DNA from 2 places in the Dactylosporangium sp. CA-092794 genome. Region 1 is predicted to be linked to the other one. Evidence: riboswitches for the same ligand, from Rfam matches in the RefSeq annotation. Region 1 holds a riboswitch; the other holds the start of a gene.

Region 1 (10,173 bases):
CGGTGGCCAAGCGGATCGAAGAAGAACGGGGCGCGGGCGGGCCGTTCACCTCGATGAGCGACCTCGCCCGGCGGGCCGGCCTGACCACGGCCCACCTGGAGGCGCTGGCGACCGCGGACGCGTTCGCGAGCCTGGGGCTGAGCCGGCGGGAGGCGCTGTGGGCGGCCGGCGCGGCGGCGCAGGAGACGGCGGGCCGGCTGCCCGGGACGACCGGCGGCACGCAGGCGCCGATGCTGCCCGGCATGGACGCCGTCGAGCGGATGGTCGCCGACGTGTGGGCGACCGGCCTGGCGCCGGACGCGCACCCGGCCCAGTTCGCCCGGGCCTACCTCGACACGATCGGGGCGGTCTCGATCGAGAAGCTGCAGCGGGTCGAGCACGGCCGGCGGGTGTTCGTCGGCGGGATCGTCACCCACCGGCAGCGCCCGGCGACGGCCGGCGGGGTGACGTTCATCAACCTGGAGGACGAGACCGGCATGCTCAACGTGACCTGCACGCCCGGTCTCTGGCAGCGGTACCGCCGGGTCGCCCGCACGGCGAACGCCATGGTCGTGCGCGGGGTGCTGGAAAACGCCGAGGGTGTGCTCAACCTCCGGGCCGACCACCTGGCCGCGCTGACCCTGCCGATCCGTTCCGCCTCACGCGACTTCCGTTAGCCGGTCCCAGTCGGCGGCGAAGCGCCGGGGGTCGTGGGGGTCGGCCTTGATCGGGATCACGCCGCCGGGCTGCATGACCGAGACGCGCTCCAGCGGCACCGCGAACACCGCCGGGCCGGTCGCCGCCGGTCGGCCCGTGATCTGGATGTGCAGCTGCACGGAGTACAACGGCCGGCCCTGCTCGTCGAGGCTGCCCGCGAACTCCGCCGACAGCACCCGGGCGACCCCCGGAATGCCCGTGGCCAGGATCTGGGCCTTGATCCGCGCCTGCTCGGCGGGGTCGGCGGGTGCCACAGGTCCCGCGGCCGCCGCCGGAGCGGCGAACGGGGTGGCGAACGACCACTCCACGAGAATCCGCGTGCGGTCCTGCGGGTCGACGAGCACCGTCAGCGCCTGGCCGCTGGCGAGCATGCCCAGGGCGATGAGCGGCACGAACTCCTTGACGGTGGCGTCGTAGGTGCCGTGGCCGGGCGCGGTGATGCGCAGGTTCAGCGCCACCTGCGGCTGCTCGTTCAGGGTGACGCCGGTCTGCCGGGCCGCCAGCACCTGGGCCGTGCCCCGGACGCCGTTCGCGCGCAGGGCCTGCGCCATGAGGTACCGCCGGTTGAACCGGAAACCGATCAGCAGCAGCACCACGCCGCCGGCCGCGAGCAGCCCGCCGACCACGAGGAACGTCTCGTGGACCTCGGGCACGAGCGCCGAGCCGATGAGGAAGCCGACGCCGAGCAGGAACTCGAAGGCGGCGACGAGGAACATCGCGATGGCCGGGCCGCGGGATGAGGTCATGCCGCGAATGGTGGGGGAGTCAGTCCCGCGATGCAGTCGGCTCGGCGACGGGTTCGCGTCGGGAGGTGCGCCATAGCCAGAAGAGGCCGACGAACGGCAGCACCAGCGGCACGTATCCGTAGCCCTGGCCGAAATCCGACCACACCGTGGCGTCCGGGAACGCCGCCGCGTCGGCCAGGCTCGCCGTGCCGACCGCGAGCACGCCGACCAGCTCGAACCCGACCGCGGCGAACGCGATCCGGCGCGAGCGGGCGGTGGAGCGGGCTAGGGCGACGGTCGCCACGATGTACACGGCCGCGGCGAGGGCCGACAGGGAGTACGCCAGCGGTGCCTCGCGGAACTTCGTGGCGATCTGCACGCTCGCGCGGGCCCCGGCGGACAGCGCGAAGACGCCGTAGACGGCGACCAGGACCCGGCCGGGCCCGCGGTTGAGCGGTTTGGGGAGAGACTCAGGCATTCCAGATCTGTCCGATTCGCAGGATGAGCACCGGCACGATGACCGCGGCCGCCCCGATGAGCAGCGACCCCCAGCGGGTCGGCTCCATCCGGGCCAGCACCGCGCCGGCCGGGGGGAGCAGGGCCGCGGTGAGCAGGTACCCGATGAGCGTGACCTGGTCGCCCCCGGCGGCCGGGCCCTGGCCGCCGGCGAGGCGCACCACGAGCACGACGACCTGCACGAGCACGAGCAGCTCGACCACGCCGAGCCCGGCGAAGAGCGGCCGCTTCGGCTCCCGGTGCCGGAAGAACTCCACGAACGCCCAGGCGGCCAGCGCGAGGGACAGCACGTGGATGGTGACTACCAGCGGCCCGATCACGGCGGTCAGCGTAGCCCCGCGGCCCTGCTCACCCGCTGCCCGGGCCGGGCCGGCAGGTCCGAGCATGGTTCACTTCTGTCGGCTAGGCGCCACTGGCACGTTTCAGGGATTCACCGGCGCGAGGCTGGCCGTACCGTTCAACCCAACGCACCTGCTAGTACAAGGGGAAACAGCAATGAGCGACTTCGACGGCGGCACCGACTTCGGTCACTTCGAGACCGGGCACGAGGCCGACAGCCTGGACCAGCTGCACCAGGACCACGGCTCCGAGGCCGACTACAACAACCAGTTCGGCGTGTACGAGCAGGACCACCACGCGGCCGAGTCGACCGACTTCTCGCAGGGCCACCACGTCGAGTACGACCAGCCGGCGGCCGTGCACTACGAGTCGGACGACTTCACCAACTACAGCCACGACGCGTCGGTCGACGACCACGCCTTCGCGTCCGAGGGCTCGGAGAGCTCGCACGCGGCCGAGTTCGACAACCTCGACGCCCTGCAGCAGCGCTTCGAGGGCGACTTCGCCTCGGGCACCGAGATCCACGGCGGCTCCGCCGGGCTGGGCATCGCGTCGAGCTGACGTGGCGACTTCGCTGAGGGCCGGTCACTCCCGTCGGTGGCCGGCCCTTCGCATGTTCAGTGACCGAGCATGTTCAGTGACCGAGCATGTTCAGTGACCGAGCATGTTCAGTGACCGAGGATCCGGTGCGGGACGTAGGGCGCCTCGAGGCGCTCGATCTCCTTCTCGTCCAGGGTGAGCTCGGCCGCGGCGATCGCGTCCTCCAGGTGGTGCAGCTTGGTCGCCCCGACGATCGGGGCGGTCACCGCCGGCTTGGACAGCAGCCAGGCCAGCGCCACCTGGGCCGGGGTGACGCCGCGCTCGCCCGCTACCTCGGCGGTGACGTCCACGACCGCGAAGTCGTCGTCGGTGTACATCGCGTCGCCGAACGGGTCGTTGTTGGCCCGGGTCGTGCGCCGCTCGCCGCCCCGGCCCCGGCTGCCGGCCAGCAGGCCGCGGGCCAGCGGGCTCCACGGGATCACGCCGATGCCCTGGTCGACGCAGAGCGGGAGCATCTCGCGCTCCTCCTCGCGGTACACCAGGTTGTAGTGGTTCTGCATGGACACGAACGGCGTCCAGCCGGCCGAGCGCGCGACATACTGCGCCTTCGAGAACTGCCAGGCATACATGCTCGACGCCCCGATGTAGCGCGCCTTGCCGGCCCGCACGACGTCGTGCAGGGCCTCCATCGTCTCCTCGATCGGCGTGTCGGGGTCCCAGCGGTGGATCTGGTAGAGGTCGACGTAGTCGGTGCCGAGCCGGCGCAGCGAGTTGTCGATGCCGGCCAGGATGTGCTTGCGGGACAGGCCGGCGTCGTTGGGGCTGTCGCTCATCCGGCCGTGCACCTTGGTCGCGAGCACGTAGTCGTCGCGCCGGGTGAAGTACTTCGCCAGCAGCCGGCCGGTCACCTGCTCGCTCGCGCCGGTGGAGTAGACGTCGGCGGTGTCAAAGAACGTGATGCCGGCCTCGGCGGCGCGCCGCACGAAGGGATCGGCGTCCTGCTCGGCGAGCGCCCACGCGCGCAGGGCGGGGTCGCCGTAGCTCATCATGCCGAGACAGATTTCGGAGACCTGAAGGCCGGTCCGGCCCAGTCGTACCTGCTTCATGTCTGAAAAGCTATCGCGGTGCCAACCCTCGGACGACTGCATCTCATCACGGACACCCGGCCCGGGCGGGACACCCTCGGCGTCGTCGCGGCCGCCTTGCGCGCCGGCTTCGACGTGGTACAGGTGCGCCCCGAGGACGCCGTCACCGACCGCGAGGCCTTCGAGCTGACCGTCCGGGTCCTCGCCATGTGCCGCGAGCTGGGCCGCGCCTGCCTGGTCAACGACCGGCTGCACATCGCGCTCGCGGCCGGCGCCGACGGCGGGCACGTCGGCGCCGACGACCTGCCGGTGGCCGCCGCCCGGCGGATCCTCGGGCCGGGCGCGATCCTCGGCGCGACCGCCCGCGACCCGGCCACGGCCCGCCGCGCGGTCGCCGACGGCGCCTCCTACCTGGGCGTCGGGCCCGCGTTCGCGACCACGACGAAGGACGGGCTGCCGGCCGCGATCGGCCCGGCCGGGGTGCGCGCGGTCGCCGCGGCCGTCGACGTGCCGGTGGTCGCGATCGGCGGGGTGACCGCGGCCCGGGCCGGCGAGCTGTTCGCGGCCGGCGCGCACGGGGTCGCCGTGGTCGGCGCGGTGAGCGGCGCCGCCGACCCTTACGCTGCGGCGATGGAGTTCCTGGCATGAGTATCGGGATCGTCGGCGGCGGGGTGATCGGGCTCAGCATCGCGTTTGAGCTGCTGGAGCGGGGCGCGCAGGACATCACCGTCTACGACCCCGACCCGTCGCGCAGCGCCGGGCTGGTCGCGGCCGGGATGCTCGCGCCCACCGCCGAGGCGGTCTTCGGCGAGGAGGCCCTGCAGGCGCTGATGCTCGAGTCGGTGCGGCGCTGGCCCGGATTCGCCGGGCGCGTGCGGGCCCGCACCGGGCTGCCGGTCGGCCACCGCACCGAGGGCACGCTGCTGGTCGCGCTCACCGTCGACGACCAGGCCGAGATCGACCGGCTCATCGGCTACTACCGGCGGGCCGGCGCGGACATCGAGCCGCTGACCGGCCGGCAGCTGCGCGAGCGGGAGCCGCTGCTGTCCCCGCGGGTGCGCGGCGGCGCGTTCGCCCCGGGCGACCACCAGGCCGACCCGCGGCTGCTCCTGCGCGCCCTGCGGAGCCTGCCGCTGCGGTTCGAGTCGACCGCGATCGATGATCTTTCCACGGTACGGGACGATGTGATCATTGTCGCCAACGGCGTCGGGGCGGCGGGCCTGACCGGCCTGCCGATCCGGCCGGTGAAGGGCCAGGTGCTGCGGCTGCGCGGCGCCGAGCCCCTGGTGCGGCACGTGATCCGGGGCGTGGCCGGCGGCCGGCACGTGTACCTCGTGCCGCGCGCCGACGGCGAGCTCGTCGTCGGCGCCACGGAGGAGGAGCGCGGCGCGGACACCTCGGTCACCGCCGGCGGGGTGCTCGATCTGCTGCGCCCCGCCGCCGACCTGCTGCCCGGCGCGACCGAGCTGGTCCTCGCCGAGACCCTGGCCGGCCTGCGCCCCGGCACGCCGGACAACGCGCCGGTGCTCGGCCCGCTGCCCGGCACCCGGGCGCTGGTGGCCGCCGGGCACTACCGCCACGGCGTGCTGCTCGCCCCGGTCACCGCCGCGGCGATCGCCGGCCTGGCCCTGGACGGATCGACGGATATCGACATCGGCGCATTCGCGGCGGGCCGCTTTACCTGACCCGGTGGGCGGGTTATGGTCGAGGAGTACCCCACGGGAGTCCGGTGCGACCGGGCTGAGAGGGGGGCTGTCAGCCCCCGACCGTCGAACCTGATCCGGATCATGCCGGCGCAGGGAGGCAGGAGTGAGCCGTATGCACCTCGTGGTCAACGCCGTCGCATCGACCGTCGAAGACGGCACCACCGTCGCCGATGTGGTCCGCGCCCTTGCCGGAGACGATCCGCGCGGGATTGCGGTGGCCGTCAATGGTGATGTGGTACCGCGTTCCCGCTGGGCCTCCACCCATCCGGCCGACGGCGACCACGTCGAGGTGCTCACGGCGGTGCAAGGTGGCTGACGACCTCGACACCTTGGTCATCGCCGAGACCGAGCTGCCCTCGCGGCTGATCCTCGGCACCGGCGGGGCGACCAGCCACGCGGCGCTGGAGGCGGCGATCCGGGCCAGCGGCACGGCCCTGGTCACCGTGGCCCTGCGCCGGCTCGACCCGGCCGCGCCCTCGCTGCTCGGCGTCGTCGAGCGCTGCGGCGTGCGCGTGCTGCCCAACACCGCCGGCTGCTACACCGCGACGGAGGCGGTGAAGCTCGCGCACCTGGCCCGCGAGGCGTTCGGCACCGCCTGGGTGAAGCTGGAGGTGATCGGTGACGAGGACACGCTGCTGCCCGACGGGGTCGAGCTGGTCTCCGCCGCCGCGCAGCTGGTCGAGGACGGGTTCGTCGTCCTGCCGTACACCTCGGACGACCCGATCCTGGCGCAGCGCCTGGCCGACGCCGGGTGCGCCGCGGTGATGCCGCTGGGCGCGCCCATCGGCTCCGGCCTGGGCATTCGCAACCCGCACAACATCGCCCTCATCCGGCAGAAAGTGGCCGTCCCGGTCATTCTCGACGCCGGGATCGGGACGGCGTCCGACGCGGCCCTGGCCATGGAGCTCGGCTGCGACGGCGTGCTGCTCGCCTCCGCGGTCACCCGGGCCGAGCACCCGGCCCGCATGGCCGAGGCGATGCGCCTGGCGGTGCGGGCCGGCCGCCTCGCGCACCTGGCCGGGCGCATCCCGCGCCGGCTGCACGCGACCGCGTCCAGCCCGACCGGGGGACTGCCGTGGTAGCGCCGGGCCTGATCGTCTTCACCGACCGCGGGCAGGCCGAGCGGCCGCTGGAGGACGTGATCGCCGGCGCGATCGACGGCGGGGCCCGGGTGGTGGTAGTGCGCGAGCACGACCTGCCGCCGCGCCGTCGCCTGAAGCTCGCGTCGACCCTGCGCAACCTGCTGGACCGGGTCGGCGGCCGGCTCCTGCTGGAGGAGGACACCGCGCTGCGCAAGTGCCACGACCTCGAGTCGCTGGTCGCCGCCGCGCAGGACCCGGGCGTCGACTACGCCACCCTCTCGCCGATCTTCGCCTCGCGCAGCAAGCCCGGCTACGGCCCGCCGCTGGGCCTGGCCGCGTTGGCGCGCATGGCGACGGTCGTGTCCGTCCCGGTGTACGCGCTGGGCGGGGTCGAGACGCCGGCCCGGGTTCGCGACTGCCTCGACGAGGGCGCCGCCGGCGTGGCCGTCATGGGCGCGGTCATGCGCGCCGAGGACCCCGCCCGGCTCGTGAAGGAGCTGCTGAACGCATGAACCCGCCCGTCGCGCTCACCATCGCCGGCTCCGACTCGGGCGGCGGCGCCGGCATCCAGGCCGACCTGAAGACCTTCGCCGCGCACGGCGTCTTCGGCACCAGCGTGATCACCGCGCTGACCGCGCAGAACACCGCCGGCGTGCGGGCGATCTCGGCCGTCGACCCCGGCTTCGTCGCCGCACAGCTCGAGGCGGTCCTCGACGACCTGCCCGTCGCGGCCGTGAAGACCGGCATGCTGGCCACCCCGGAGACGGTCGCCCTGGTCGCCCGGTTCGCCGCGCGCCTGCCCGGCCTGGTCGTCGACCCGGTGCTGGTGGCCTCCTCCGGCGACCGGCTGTTCACCGCCGACGCCGAGCGCGCCTACCTCGACCTGCTCTTCCCGCACGCCGCCGTGGTCACGCCCAACCTGCGCGAGGCGTCGGTGCTGCTCGGCCGGGACGTGCTCGACGCCGACGACGCGGCCAAGGCCGCCGCCGACCTCGCCGCCTACGGCCCCAAGTGCGTCGTGGTCAAGGGCGGGCACCTGCGCGGCAGCGCCGAGGCGGTCGACGCCGTCTGGCACGACGGGCAGGTCACGCTGCTGACCGCGCCGTGGATCGACACCGCCAACAACCACGGCACCGGCTGCACCTTCGCCGCCTCCACCGCCGCCCGCCTGGCCGGCGGCGCATCGCTCACCGACGCGTTGTCCGGCGCCAAGTCGTATGTCCACGAGGCTCTGGTCCGCTCCGCTTCGTGGACGCTCGGCACCGGTCACGGCCCGCTCGCCTGGGGCCCGTTCAGCTAGCCGTTTCCCGATATCTCGGACATTTGCTGATCCCCGCGACCGCGGGGGTCGGCCGCGCCATGCCCTTGTTGAGGAGCGCCGATGAAACGCAAGGTGTACGTGCCCGGCTCCCGCCCCGACCTGCAAGTGCCGTTCGCCGAGGTGGAGCTCACCGGCGACAACCCGCCGGTCCGCCTCTACGACACGTCCGGCCCGCACAACGACCCGCCCACCGGCCTCGCGGCGCTGCGCGCACCGTGGATCGCCGAGCGCGGGCCGGTCGAGCGGACCCAGCTGTACTACGCCCGGCAGGGCATCGTCACCCCGGAGATGGAGTTCGTCGCCATCCGCGAGGGCGTCGAGCCCGCGCTGGTCCGCGACGAGATCGCGGCCGGCCGGGCGATCCTGCCCAACAACGTCAACCACCCGGAGAGCGAGCCGATGATCATCGGGTCGAGGTTCCTGGTGAAGGTCAACGCGAATATCGGTACCAGTGCCGTCTCATCGAACGTCGACGAGGAGGTCGCCAAGCTGACGTGGGCGACCCGCTGGGGCGCCGACACCGTGATGGACCTCTCGACCGGCAAGCACATCCACGCCACCCGCGAGGCGATCATCCGCAACGCCCCGGTGCCGATCGGCACGGTACCGATCTACCAGGCGCTGGAGAAGGTCGGGGGCGACCCGGTCCAGCTCACCTGGGAGGCCTACCGCGACACCATCGTCGAGCAGGCCGAGCAGGGCGTCGACTACATGACGGTGCACGCCGGCGTGCTGCTGCGCTACGTGCCGCTCACCGTCGGGCGGGTCACCGGCATCGTGTCGCGCGGCGGGTCGATCATGGCGGCCTGGTGCCTGGCGCACCACGAGGAGAACTTCCTGTACACCCACTTCGCCGAGCTGTGCGAGATCTTCGCCCGCTACGACGTGGCGTTCTCGCTCGGCGACGGCCTGCGCCCCGGCTCGATCGCCGACGCCAACGACGAAGCCCAGCTGGCCGAGCTGCGCACCCTCGGCGAGCTGACCACGATCGCCTGGGACCACGACGTCCAGGTCATGATCGAGGGCCCCGGCCACGTGCCCATGCACAAGATCAAGGAGAACGTCGACCTGCAGCGGGAGTGGTGCCACGAGGCGCCCTTCTACACCCTCGGCCCGCTGACCACCGACGTGGCGCCCGCCTACGACCACATCACCTCGGCCATCGGCGCCGCGATGATCGCCATGCACGGTACGGCGATGCTGTGCTACGTCACCCCGAAGGAGCACCTCGGCCTGCCCGACCGCGACGACGTCAAGGCCGGCGTCATCGCCTACAAGATCGCGGCGCACGCCGCCGACCTCGCCAAGGGCCACCCGGGCGCGCAGGCCTGGGACGACGCGCTGTCCAAGGCCCGGTTCGAGTTCCGCTGGGAGGACCAGTTCAACCTGGCCATGGACCCGGACACCGCGCGGGCCTACCACGACGAGACCCTGCCGGCCGCGCCGGCCAAGACCGCCCATTTCTGCTCGATGTGCGGCCCGAAGTTCTGCAGCATGAAGATCAGCCAGGACCTGCGCGAGTACGCGGAGCTCGGCATGCGCGAGAAGTCGGAGGAGTTCGCGGCGGCGGGCAATCAGGTGTACCTGCCGCTCTCCACTAAGGTCTGACATGTGGAGTCTTCTGCGCCCCGCACCGCGGTCGTATGGCAGGTGCTGCGCCGCGAGCTTGCCCGGGCCGGCCGTGCGCTGAGCGCCCTCGACGTCGGCGGCGGCACCGGCGGCTTCGCCGTGCCGCTGGCCCGGGCCGGCCACGCGGTGACGGTGGTCGACGCGAGCCCCGACGCGCTCGCCGCGCTGACCCGCCGGGCCGCGGAGGCTGGCGTGGGGGAGCGGGTCCGGGCCGTGCAGGGCGACGCCGACGGCCTGGCCGACCTGGTCGCGCCGGAGAGCGTCGACCTGGTGCTCTGCCACAGCCTGCTGGAGGTCGTGGACGACCCGCACAAGGTCGTCGCCGCGCTCGCCGGGACCTTGCGCCCCGGCGGCGCGGCGAGCGTCGTGGTCGCCAACCGCGCCGCGGCCGTCCTCGCCCGGGCGATCAGCGGCAACCTCGCCGCCGCCTCGCTGCTCGTGGCCAGCCCCGACGGCCGCGGCGACGCCCGCGACCGCCTGCGCCGGCGGTATTCGGCCGAGACGGCGTCGGCGCTGCTGGCCGACGAGGGCCTG
Region 2 (10,173 bases), 470 kb from region 1:
GGCAGCGACAGCCGGCCGGTGTTGAGCGTGCTGAGCGCGATGCGCAGACCCTGGCCCTCGCCGCCGATGACGTTGGCGGCGTGCACGCGCACGTCGTGGAAGCGGGTGACGGAGTTCTCCAGGCCGCGCAGGCCCATGAAGGCGTTGCGTCGCTCGATCGTGACGCCGGGTGCGTCGCCCTCGACCACGAAGGCGGTGATGCCGCCGCGATGGCCTTCGCTCTTGGGTACCAGTGCCATGACCACGAACAGCGTGGCCAGGGTGCCGTTGGTGGCCCACAGCTTCACGCCGTTGAGCAGATAGTCACCTTCCGGCGTCGGTACCGCAGAGGTGCGCAGATTCGCCGGGTAGGAGCCCACCTCCGGCTCGGTGAGCAGGAACGCGGACACCTCGCCGCCGGCGAGCCGGGGCAGGAAGCGGCGCTTCTGCTCCTCGTTGCCGACCAGCTTCAGCGGCTGCGGGACGCCGATGGACTGGTGTGCGGACAGCAGTGCGCCGATGGCCGGGCTGACCGAGCCGACGAGCATCAGCGCGCGGCAGTAGTCCAGGTTGGTCAGGCCCAGCCCGCCGTACTTCTCGTCGATCTTCATCCCGAAGGCGCCCAGCTCGCCGAGCGAGCGCAGGACCTCGTCCGGGACGTAGGCGTCCCGCTCGATCTGCTGGCCGTCGACCTCGGCGGACAGGTACGCGGCCAGCTTGGCCCGGAACTCGGTGCCGCGCGCCTCGGCGGCCGGGTCGAGCTCGGGCAGCGGGTCGATGAGATCGAGGCGGAGCCGGCCCAGGAAGAGCTCCTTGCCGAAGCTGGGCTTGCGCCACTCGGTCTCGCGGTTCTCCTCGATGACCTTGCGCGCCTCACGCTCGGCGCGCACCGACGTGGAAACCATGGCCACCCCCTGGTAGACGGGCCTCTGATCCAGGTTATTACCCGCCGGTAGCCGCTGTTAAGCCCGCACTCGATGAAACGGATTTTTCTCCTGTCAGGGTATAAATCCGAAAAGTCGTGGCGCGGAGCGCCCGACTTTTCGGACCAACGGCCTCAGGCGCGACAGCCGGCGACGATCGTGGTGCGGAGCGCCCGACTTTTCGGACCGAACGGTCGCAGCACCCAACGCCCGACTTTTCGGACCGAACGGCCGCAGCGCTGAGAGCCAACGGCCTCAGGCGCGACCGCGGGCGACGATCGCGGCGGCGACCTCGGCCGGCGCCTGGTCGGGAATCCAGTGGCTGACGCCGGCCAGGGGGACGAACCGGTAGTCGGCCGCCACGTGTTCCGCGCAGGCGCGGGCCGCCGTGGGGCCGATGGCCACGTCGCCGTCGCTCCACACGTAGGTGGTGGGCATCGTGGCCGGGCCGAGGCCCTCGAGGTCGCGGCGGTTCATCGCGCGGTACCAGTTCAGCGCCGCGGTCAGCGCGCCCGGCACCAGCAGCGGCCGCACGTAGGCGCCGACCCGCGCGTCGTCCAGTCCGGAGCCGTCGAAGAGCCGCCGCAGCCGCCGGGCGTCGTCGGCGAGGAGCACCTCCTCGGCCTTCCCCGCCTCTCTGAAGAGTTTGATGTACGCCGAACGCTCCTGCTGGTCCGGATCGGTCGCGTAGGCGTACGCGGTCGCGAGCGGGTGGGGCACCGAGACCGCGGTGAGGGTGCGGACCCGCTCGGGATGGCGCAGGGCGACGTGCCAGGCGCAGATCGCGCCCCAGTCGTGGCCTACCAGGTGTACCGCCGAAAGATCCAGCTCGTCGAGGACGGCGACGACGTCGAGGGCGCACTCGGTGATCCGGTAGTCCTCGACCGCCTCGGGCCGGGCGCCCGGCGAGGTGCCGCGCTGGTCGAGGGCGTAGGTGCGCAGGCCCGCCGCGTGCAGGTACGGCGCCACCCGGACCCACTCGCCGCTGTGCTGGGGGAAGCCGTGCAGCAGCAGGACCGGCTCGCCGCGGGCCGGGCCGTCCGCGACGACGTCGAAGGTCAGCGAGCGCGCCGTGATTTTCATGACCTGAGACTACGAGCCGGCGTCGTTCGCTGTTACCGTCGGGAAACAACTTCACATCCGACAGGGGAGCGCACAGCGCTGAGAGTGCGGCCGCCGATGGCGCCGCAGACCCTCGAACCTGATCTGGGTAATGCCAGCGCAGGGAGCTCGGTCACCTCACGCCAGCCACCACGTCCGCGCGGGTCGCGCGGCGTGGTGTCGCGTCTCCTTCTGGTTCACCTGCGAACTGGGAGGTACCAAGCAATGCAGACCCGTTGGCGCACCGTCGACATCGTCGTGGCCTCGATCATCGCCGTCGCCTTCGCCGGCGTCTTCTACGCGTGGAACAACCTGTGGACGGCGCTGGAGAACGGCTTCGCCCTGCCCTGGCGGGCGGTCATCTACGGGGTGTGGCTGGTGCCGGCGGTGCTCGGCCCGCTGGTCATCCGCAAGCCCGGCGCCGGGCTGTTCACCGAGCTCGTCGCGGCGATCGTGTCGGCGCTGTTCGGCTCCGCGTGGGGGCTCAGCGTCATCGTCTCCGGCCTGGTCCAGGGCATCGGCGGCGAGTTCGGCTTCGCCGCGACCGGCTACCGCTCGTACAAGCTCGGCAATGCCCTGATCGCGGGCGGCCTGGCCGGCGCCGGTGCGACGCTGTTCGACCTGAGCACCTACTACAGCGACGTCTTCACCACCGGCCAGAAGTGGACGTACGCGGCGCTGGTGGTGCTCAGCGGCGCGGTGATCGCCGGCGCGGGCAGCTGGGCGCTGCAGCGGGCGCTGTCGAAGACCGGCGTGCTGGACCGGTTCCCGTCCGGCCGGGAGCGGGTCGCCGTCTGAGCACGGTCGAGCTGCGCGGCTTCGGGTGGCGCCACGCCGGGCGCAAGGCCTGGGCGCTGCGCCACCTCGACCTGCGCATCGAGCACGGCGAGCGGGTGCTGCTGCAGGGCGCCTCGGGCGCGGGCAAGAGCACGCTGCTCGCCGCGCTCGCCGGCCTGCTGGCCGAGGACTCCGGCGAGCAGGAGGGCGAGATCCTCATCGACGGCCGCCCGGCCCAGGGGCTGCGCGGCGAGACGGGCATCGTCTTCCAGGACCCGCAGACCCAGCTGGTGATGAGCCGGGCCGGCGACGACGTCGCGTTCGGCCTGGAGAACCGGGGTGTGCCGCGCGCGGAGATCTGGCCGCGGGTCGACGCGGCGCTGGCCGCGGTGGGTTTCCCCTACGGCCGCGACCGCGACACCGCGGCGCTGTCCGGCGGCGAGCAGCAGCGGCTGGCGATCGCCGGGGTCGTCGCGCTGCGCCCGGGGCTGCTGCTGCTCGACGAGCCGACGGCGAACCTCGATCCGGAGGGCGCGCACCTGGTCCGTACCGCGATCGCGAAGGCGCTGCAGGACCTGGACGCGACGATGGTCCTGGTCGAGCACCGGGTGGACGAGGCCCTGGCCCTGGTGGACCGGACGGTCGTCATCGGGGATCATCCCGGCGCGGTGTGGGCGCCGGGCGCCCCGCTGCCGGAGCGCAGGGCTCCCGGGCCGCCCGGCGAGGCGCTGCTCACCGCCGAGGCGCTCGAGCTTCGACACACCAAGAACAAGATCGATGATGTGGTACTGCGGGGGCAGGCGCTCGCCGTCGAGGGCCCCAACGGCGCCGGCAAGACCACCCTGGCGCTGCTGCTCGGCGGGCTGACCAGGCCGACCGGCGGCCGGGTGGTGGCCTCGCCGGCGCTGGCCGGGCGCGACGCGGGCCGCCCGCCGCACCGCTGGCGGGCGGCCCGGCTGGCCCGGCGGATCGGCTCGGTGTTCCAGAATCCGGAGCATCAGTTCGTGACCGACACGGTGCGGGCCGAGCTGGCGCTGGGCGGCGCCGCGCCGGCCGTGGTCGACGGGCTGCTGGAGCGGCTCTACCTGGACCGGCTGGCCCTGGCCAACCCGTTCACGCTCTCCGGCGGCGAGCAGCGCCGGCTCAGCGTCGCCACCGCCCTGGCCGCCGCGCCGCAGGTGCTGGTGCTGGACGAGCCGACGTTCGGCCAGGACCTGCGCACCTGGCGGGAGCTGGTCACGCTGCTGGCCGACCTGCGCGACGAGGGCCGGGCGCTGGTGCTGGTCACGCACGACCCGCAGCTGGTCGCCGCGATCGGCGACCGCCGCCTGAGGCTGACGCGATGACCACCTGGCTCGCGCGCCGGGACGCGACCGCGAAGCTGCTCGCGGCGCTGCTGGTCACCGCGGCCGTGGTGACCACGCTCGATCCCTTGGCGATGCTGACCGTGATCGCGGTACTGTGCTGTGCGCTGCCGCTGACCGGCCTCTCCCCCGGCACGCTGTGGCGGCGCGGCTGGCCGATCCTGGTCTCGGCGGCCGGTGTCTTCGCGTTCACCGTGCTGCTCGGCTCCCGCGACGCGCCGGTGCTCGCCCACGTGGCCGGCCTCGACGTGCGGGCCAACGCGGTCGGCTACGGGCTACGGCTGCTCGCCCTGGGCCTGCCCGGGTTCGTGGTGTTCGCCACCATCGACCCGACCGACCTGGCCGACTCCCTGGTGGCGCACCTGCGGGTGCCGCCGCGCTTCGCGATCGGGGCGCTGGCCGCGCTCCGGCTGGCGCCGCTGCTGGCCGGGGAGTACCGCCTGATCAGGCTGGCCCGGCGGGCCCGCGGTACCCACCGGGGGCTCTTCTCCACGCTCTTCGGGCTGCTGGTCGCCGCGATCCGGCGCGGGATCCGGCTGGCGACGGCGATGGAGGCGCGCGGGTTCGACCGGGACGGCCCGCGCACCATCGCCCGCGAAACCCATTTCGGCTGGTCCGATGCGTTCGTAGCGTTCGCCGGCCTGGCCCTGGCGGCCGCCGTGATCATGCTGAAGTTCGCGCACGCATAGCTATATCGCTACCTGTTGTTCGTTCTGGCGGTCGAGATTCGCCGGTGAGGGACCACCGACTGCCGAAACGGAGACTTCATGGGCCACGGCCACCACCACCACGAGGACATGCCGCAGACCACCGGCGACGTCCCCGCCGTGCTCGACGCGTCCATCCCGGACAGCGAGCTCTCCCCCGCCGACGTCTCCCGCCGCGGTTTCCTGCGCCGCGCCGGCCTGCTGGGCGCGGCCGCCGCCGCGGGCGGCGCGCTGGCCAACGCGGGTGTCGCCCACGCGCACGGGGACGATCACGACCACGACTTCGACGGCTTCGACCGCCACGGTCACGGCCGCCCGGTGTTCAACAGCTACAAGTGGCTCGCCGGCGACCACCACATCCACACCCAGTACAGCAGCGACGCCATGTACCGGCCGGACGACCACGTCAAGCACGCCTCCGCCTACGGGCTGGACTGGATGGTCATCACCGACCACGGCACCGTCCAGCACGCCAAGATCGGCGTCGAGCGGGTCAACCCGCAGATCCGCCAGGCGCGCGAGGACTACAAGGACATGCTCGTCTTCCAGGGCCTGGAGTGGAACATCCCGGCCGCCGAGCACGGCACCGTCTTCGTGCACCCCGGTGCCAACGAGGTCGCCGTGCTCAAGGAGTTCGAGAACACGTTCGACGGCTCGGTGCAGGGCGCGGTCAACCCGGCCAACGTGACCGAGGCGCTGGCCATCGCCGGCATCAAGTTCCTCGGCGACCAGGTCACCAAGCGGCGGGTGCAGGACGCGCTGTTCCTGGCCAACCACCCGGCCCGCAACGGCATCGACTCGCCGCACGAGATCCGCGGCTGGCGCGACGCCAACCCGAAGATCGCGATCGGCTTCGAGGGCGCGCCGGGCCACCAGGCCGCGGGCTTCGCCAAGCCCAACGGCGGCGGCGCCGGCCGCGGCTTCTACGAGAACGCCCCGAACGCCAACTCGTTCCCCGGCTACCCGCTGGAGAGCTACCGCACCTGGGGCGGTTTCGACTGGATGACCTCGACCGTCGGCGGGCTCTGGGACAGCCTGCTGGCGGAGGGCAAGACCTGGTGGATCACCGCCAACTCGGACTCGCACGTCGTCTTCGAGGAGACGGCGAAGCGCCCGGACAACACCGACTTCGCCACCAACGGGTACCACTTCGACCCGGTGTACGGGCAGCCGGCCAACCTCACCGCGGGCGACTTCTGGCCCGGCTTCTACAGCCGGACCCACGTCGGCGCGGGCAACTTCAGCTACGCCGCGGTCATGGACGGCCTGCGCGCCGGCCGGGTGTGGGTCGACCACGGCGGCCTGATCAGCGACCTCGACGTGCAGGTGCGCGTCAAGGGCACCCCGTTCGGCGTCACCCTCGGCGACGCGCTGGTGCTGCGCCGCGGCCAGCGCGCCGAGCTGGTCATCAAGATCAACCTGGCCAACCGGGCCAACTGGGCGAACTTCGTGCCGACCCTGTCGCGCGTCGACGTCATCCGCGGCGACGTGACCGGAGCGGCGTCGAACAAGGACACGTTCCAAGCCCCGAACACCAAGGTCGTGCAGAGCTTCGAGGTGAACAAGTCGACCGGCACCGTGTCGTTCACCTACGACCTGGGCGTGGCCGACCAGCCGTTCTACGTCCGCCTGCGCGGCACCGACGGCAACCGCACCGCCCCCGGCTTCCTGGGCGCGGCGATCGACCCGACCGGCCCGGCGATCGACGTGCTCGGCGACGCCGACCCGTGGAAGGACCTCTGGTTCTACGCGAACCCGATCTTCGTCTACCCGCGGTGACCAGGTTCACCGACGTCCAGGCGGCTGACCATCACATCCTGACGGCCGGCCGCCCCGCGTTCACGTACTTCGACGCCGGCCAGGTCGCCGTCGGCGCCGAGGCGGACCCGCCCCCGGAGGGCGCCCGCCAGGTACTGTTCGAGGGCGCGGAGCGACTCAAGGGCACGCTCGCCGTCTCGGCCATCGTGGCCGGCTCGGCGATCGACCGGGTCGTGATCCTGGGCGGCATGGTCGCGGTGCCGGAAATGCTCGTCGACACGCGCGACTTCGTCCGCCCCATCTGGCGCGCCGGCGTGCTGACCCTGGTGACCCAGTTCGCCCGCAACGGCGTGCTGGTCCCCTTCGAGCCGCCGGCCAACCGCCCCTGCTGCACCGACCACTGACCCGTCCGCTCACCGCCCCGGGGCCCGCCAACCACGGCGGGCCCCAACCGCTGCGCCGCGGTTCACACCACCGTGGAAGCCCACGTGATCATTGCGACCAAAGCGATGTTTTCTCTCCGCGATCATGCAGAAGAGCGTCCCGAATGGCGGGATCGCCATGATCGTGGAGTGAAACCGCTCGCATAGCGGCGCTTTGGCTCCGGGATCATGCGGATCCCGGCCAGTGGACGGCTCAAGTGCATGATCGCGGAAGAATAATGCCGACCGGAGCGCCCGTGTCAAGATCGACGCTGTGGCTGCGGGGCGCGATCGCCGGCCCAGGCTAGCGGCCGATCTTGTCCAGCTCGGCGTGGTCGTCGTCGGAGAGGGAGAGTCCCGCGCCCGCGAGGTTTTCGCGCAGGTGGGTCGTGGACGAGGTGCCAGGGATCAGCAGGATGTTCGGCGAGCGCCGCAGCAGCCAGGCCAGGGCGACCGACATCGGGGTGGCCGCCAGCCGGGCGGCCACGCTCGACAGCGCCGAGGACTGCAGCGGGCTGAAGCCGCCGAGCGGGAAGAACGGCACGTAGGCGATGCCCTGGGCGGCGAGCGCGTCGATCAGCTCGTCGTCGTGGCGGTGCGCGAGGTTGTACATGTTCTGCACGCAGACGATCGGCGCGATCGTCTGCGCCTCGGCGACCTGCTCCGGCGTCGCGTTGCTCACGCCGAGGTGGCGGATCAGGCCCTGCCGCTGGAGTTCGACGAGCGTCCCGAACGCCTCGGCGACCGAGCCGGGCTGGGGTCCCTCGGCGTTGCCGAGCCGGAGGTTGACCAGGTCGAGCGCGTCGAGACCGAGGTGCTCGAGGTTCTCGTGCACGGCCCGGCGCAGGCTTTCCGGGTCGCGGGCCGGGGGCCAGCCGCCCTGCGCGTCGCGGTTCGCGCCGACCTTGGTGACGATGTGCAGCGACTCGGGGTACGGGTGCAGCGCCTCCCGGATCAGCCGGTTGGTGACGTGCGGCCCGTAGGCGTCGGCGGTGTCGATGTGGGTGATGCCGAGCTCGACGGCTTCGCGGAGGACGGCCAGTGCGCCGTCGTGGTCGGCCGGCGGTCCCATGACCCAGGGGCCGGCGAGCTGCATGGCGCCGTAGCCGAAGCGGGTGACGGTCAGGTCTCCCAGTGTCCAGGTGCCGCCGGGCAGGGAAGTGGAGGCCATGCTCATACCTCTGGCTTTCGTGTGTCGCGGATGCCTGCTCCACTATCAGGGGGTAACTTCCTCACGGGAAGTAGGCACCCGCAGGTGCGTAACGCACCAGGAGCTGGAAGGGGCGGTTCGATGGCGACGACGACGGCGGCGCAGCAGCGGGCACAGGCCAAGGTGGAGTATGACGCTTTCCTGGCGCAATGCCCGAGTCGCCGGCTGCTCGACCGCATCGCCGACAAGTGGGTCACGCTGGTGCTGGCCGCGCTGCGCAGCGACGGCTCGCATCGGTTCGGCGCCGACTGCGCCGGTGAGCCCCGGTCGATGCGGTATTCGGAGCTGTCGCGCCGGCTGGCCGGGGTCAGCCAGAAGATGCTGACGCAGACGCTGCGCGCCCTGGAACGCGACGGCCTGATCACCCGCACCGTGGTGCCGACGGTGCCCGTCACGGTCAGCTACGAGCTGACCGACCTCGGCCTCTCCCTGCACCAGTTGATGCACGGCCTGAAGTCCTGGGCCGAAACGCACATGGACGACGTGCTCGCCAACCGCGCGGCCTACGACGGCCACGCCGCCTGAGCGGTCAGGTGGTGAGGGTGGGGACGACCGGGTTGGGGATGGCGCCGCCGAAGCGGCGGTCGCGCTTGGCGTAGACCTCGCAGGCGTACCAGAGGTGGCGGCGGTCGAAGTCGGGCCACAGGGTGTCGATGGAGACGAACTCGGCGTAGGCCGCCTGCCAGATCATGAAGTTCGACCAGCGCATCTCGCCCGAGCTGCGGACCAGCAGGTCCACGTCGGGCAGGTCCGGCTCGTCCAGGTAGCGGGCCACCGTCTTCTCCGAGACGCGGTCCGCCTTGAGCCGGCCCGCCTCCACGTCGGCGGCGATGCGGGCCGCGGCGTCGGCGATCTCCGCCCGGCCGCCGTAGTTGACGCACATCGTGAACGTCAGCTTGTCGTTGTGGCGGGTCAGCTGCTCGGCGTGCTCGAGCTCGTTGATGACCGACCGCCACAGCCGGGGGCGGCGGCCGGCCCAGCGGACCCGGATGCCCATCTCGTGGAACTCGTCGCGGCGGCGGTGGATGGTGTCGCGGTTGAAGTTCATCAGGAAGCGCACCTCCTCCGGGGAACGCTTCCAGTTCTCCGTCGAGAAGGCATAGGCGCTGATGTACTTCACGCCGAGCTCCAGCGCGCCCTCGATCACGTCGAACAGGGCCGCCTCGCCCGCCGTGTGGCCGGCGGTGCGGGGCAGGCCGCGCTGCTTGGCCCAGCGGCCGTTGCCGTCCATGATGATCGCCACGTGCTGCGGCACGGTCTCCTTCGGCAGCACCGGCGGGCGGGCACCGCTGGAGTGCTGCGACGGCGGGCGGAAGTTGCTCACGGAAGTTCCTTTCGCAGGGGGCGTGCATCGCGATCGACCAGCGGCAGCGAGCGCAGCGCGCGCTCCAGGTGCCACTGCAGGTGCGCGGCGACCAGGCCGCTCGCCTCGCGCTGGTGGGGCGGCGCGGCGGCGTCGGCGATCGTCCAGTCGCCCTCGGCGAGGGCCGACATCAGCTCGAGCGTCGCCGGCGCCGGATGGGCGGCGCCCGGCGGGCGGCAGTCCGGGCAGACGGCGCCGCCGGCCGGCACCGAGAAGCCGCGGTGCGGGCCCGGGGTGCCGCAGACCGCGCACTCGCGCAGCGCCGGCGCCCAGCCGGCCACGCTCATCGCCCGCAGCAGGTACGCGTCCAGCACCAGGCCGCCGGCGTGCTCGGCCACGGCGAGCGCGCGCAGGGCGCCCAGCGTCAGCTGGAACAGCCGCAGCGACGGCTCCTGCTCCACCGGCGTCAGCCGCTCCGCGGTCTCGGCGATCGCGCTGGCCAGCGTGTAGCGGGGATAGTCGTCCAGGAACCGGCGGCCGAACAGGTCGACCCCCTCCACCTGGCTGATCACGTCGAGGCTGCGCCCCTCCAGCAGCTGCACGTCGACGTGGCCGAACGGCTCCAGCCG

The links. A riboswitch is a leader RNA that binds a small molecule or an ion and turns the genes downstream of it on or off. The one in region 1 is predicted to bind thiamine pyrophosphate.
Region 2: it holds a riboswitch for thiamine pyrophosphate, as region 1 does, so the genes downstream of both, ACQPXD_RS47275 (ECF transporter S component) here and thiS (sulfur carrier protein ThiS) in region 1, are expected to answer to the same signal.

Annotation. Positions count from the first base shown of each region.
Region 1 covers NZ_CP192044.1:10,488,074-10,498,246, reverse strand. The annotation lists gene ACQPXD_RS45240 (error-prone DNA polymerase) at 1-656, shown strand, start outside; gene ACQPXD_RS45235 (hypothetical protein) at 639-1,442, opposite strand; gene ACQPXD_RS45230 (hypothetical protein) at 1,462-1,899, opposite strand; gene ACQPXD_RS45225 (hypothetical protein) at 1,892-2,257, opposite strand; gene ACQPXD_RS45220 (hypothetical protein) at 2,433-2,837, shown strand; gene ACQPXD_RS45215 (aldo/keto reductase) at 2,945-3,922, opposite strand; gene thiE (thiamine phosphate synthase) at 3,941-4,549, shown strand; gene thiO (glycine oxidase ThiO) at 4,546-5,586, shown strand; TPP riboswitch at 5,611-5,721, shown strand; gene thiS (sulfur carrier protein ThiS) at 5,720-5,923, shown strand; gene ACQPXD_RS45195 (thiazole synthase) at 5,916-6,689, shown strand; gene ACQPXD_RS45190 (thiamine phosphate synthase) at 6,683-7,201, shown strand; gene thiD (bifunctional hydroxymethylpyrimidine kinase/phosphomethylpyrimidine kinase) at 7,198-7,989, shown strand; gene thiC (phosphomethylpyrimidine synthase ThiC) at 8,071-9,618, shown strand; gene ACQPXD_RS45175 (class I SAM-dependent methyltransferase) at 9,622-10,173, shown strand, end outside.
Region 2 covers NZ_CP192044.1:10,955,223-10,965,395, forward strand. The annotation lists gene ACQPXD_RS47265 (acyl-CoA dehydrogenase family protein) at 1-884, opposite strand, end outside; gene ACQPXD_RS47270 (alpha/beta fold hydrolase) at 1,158-1,985, opposite strand; TPP riboswitch at 2,038-2,148, shown strand; gene ACQPXD_RS47275 (ECF transporter S component) at 2,229-2,801, shown strand; gene ACQPXD_RS47280 (ABC transporter ATP-binding protein) at 2,798-4,126, shown strand; gene ACQPXD_RS47285 (energy-coupling factor transporter transmembrane component T family protein) at 4,123-4,833, shown strand; gene ACQPXD_RS47290 (PHP domain-containing protein) at 4,912-6,630, shown strand; gene ACQPXD_RS47295 (hypothetical protein) at 6,627-7,013, shown strand; gene ACQPXD_RS47300 (aldo/keto reductase family oxidoreductase) at 7,336-8,202, opposite strand; gene ACQPXD_RS47305 (winged helix-turn-helix transcriptional regulator) at 8,323-8,766, shown strand; gene ACQPXD_RS47310 (isoprenyl transferase) at 8,771-9,565, opposite strand; gene recO (DNA repair protein RecO) at 9,562-10,173, opposite strand, start outside.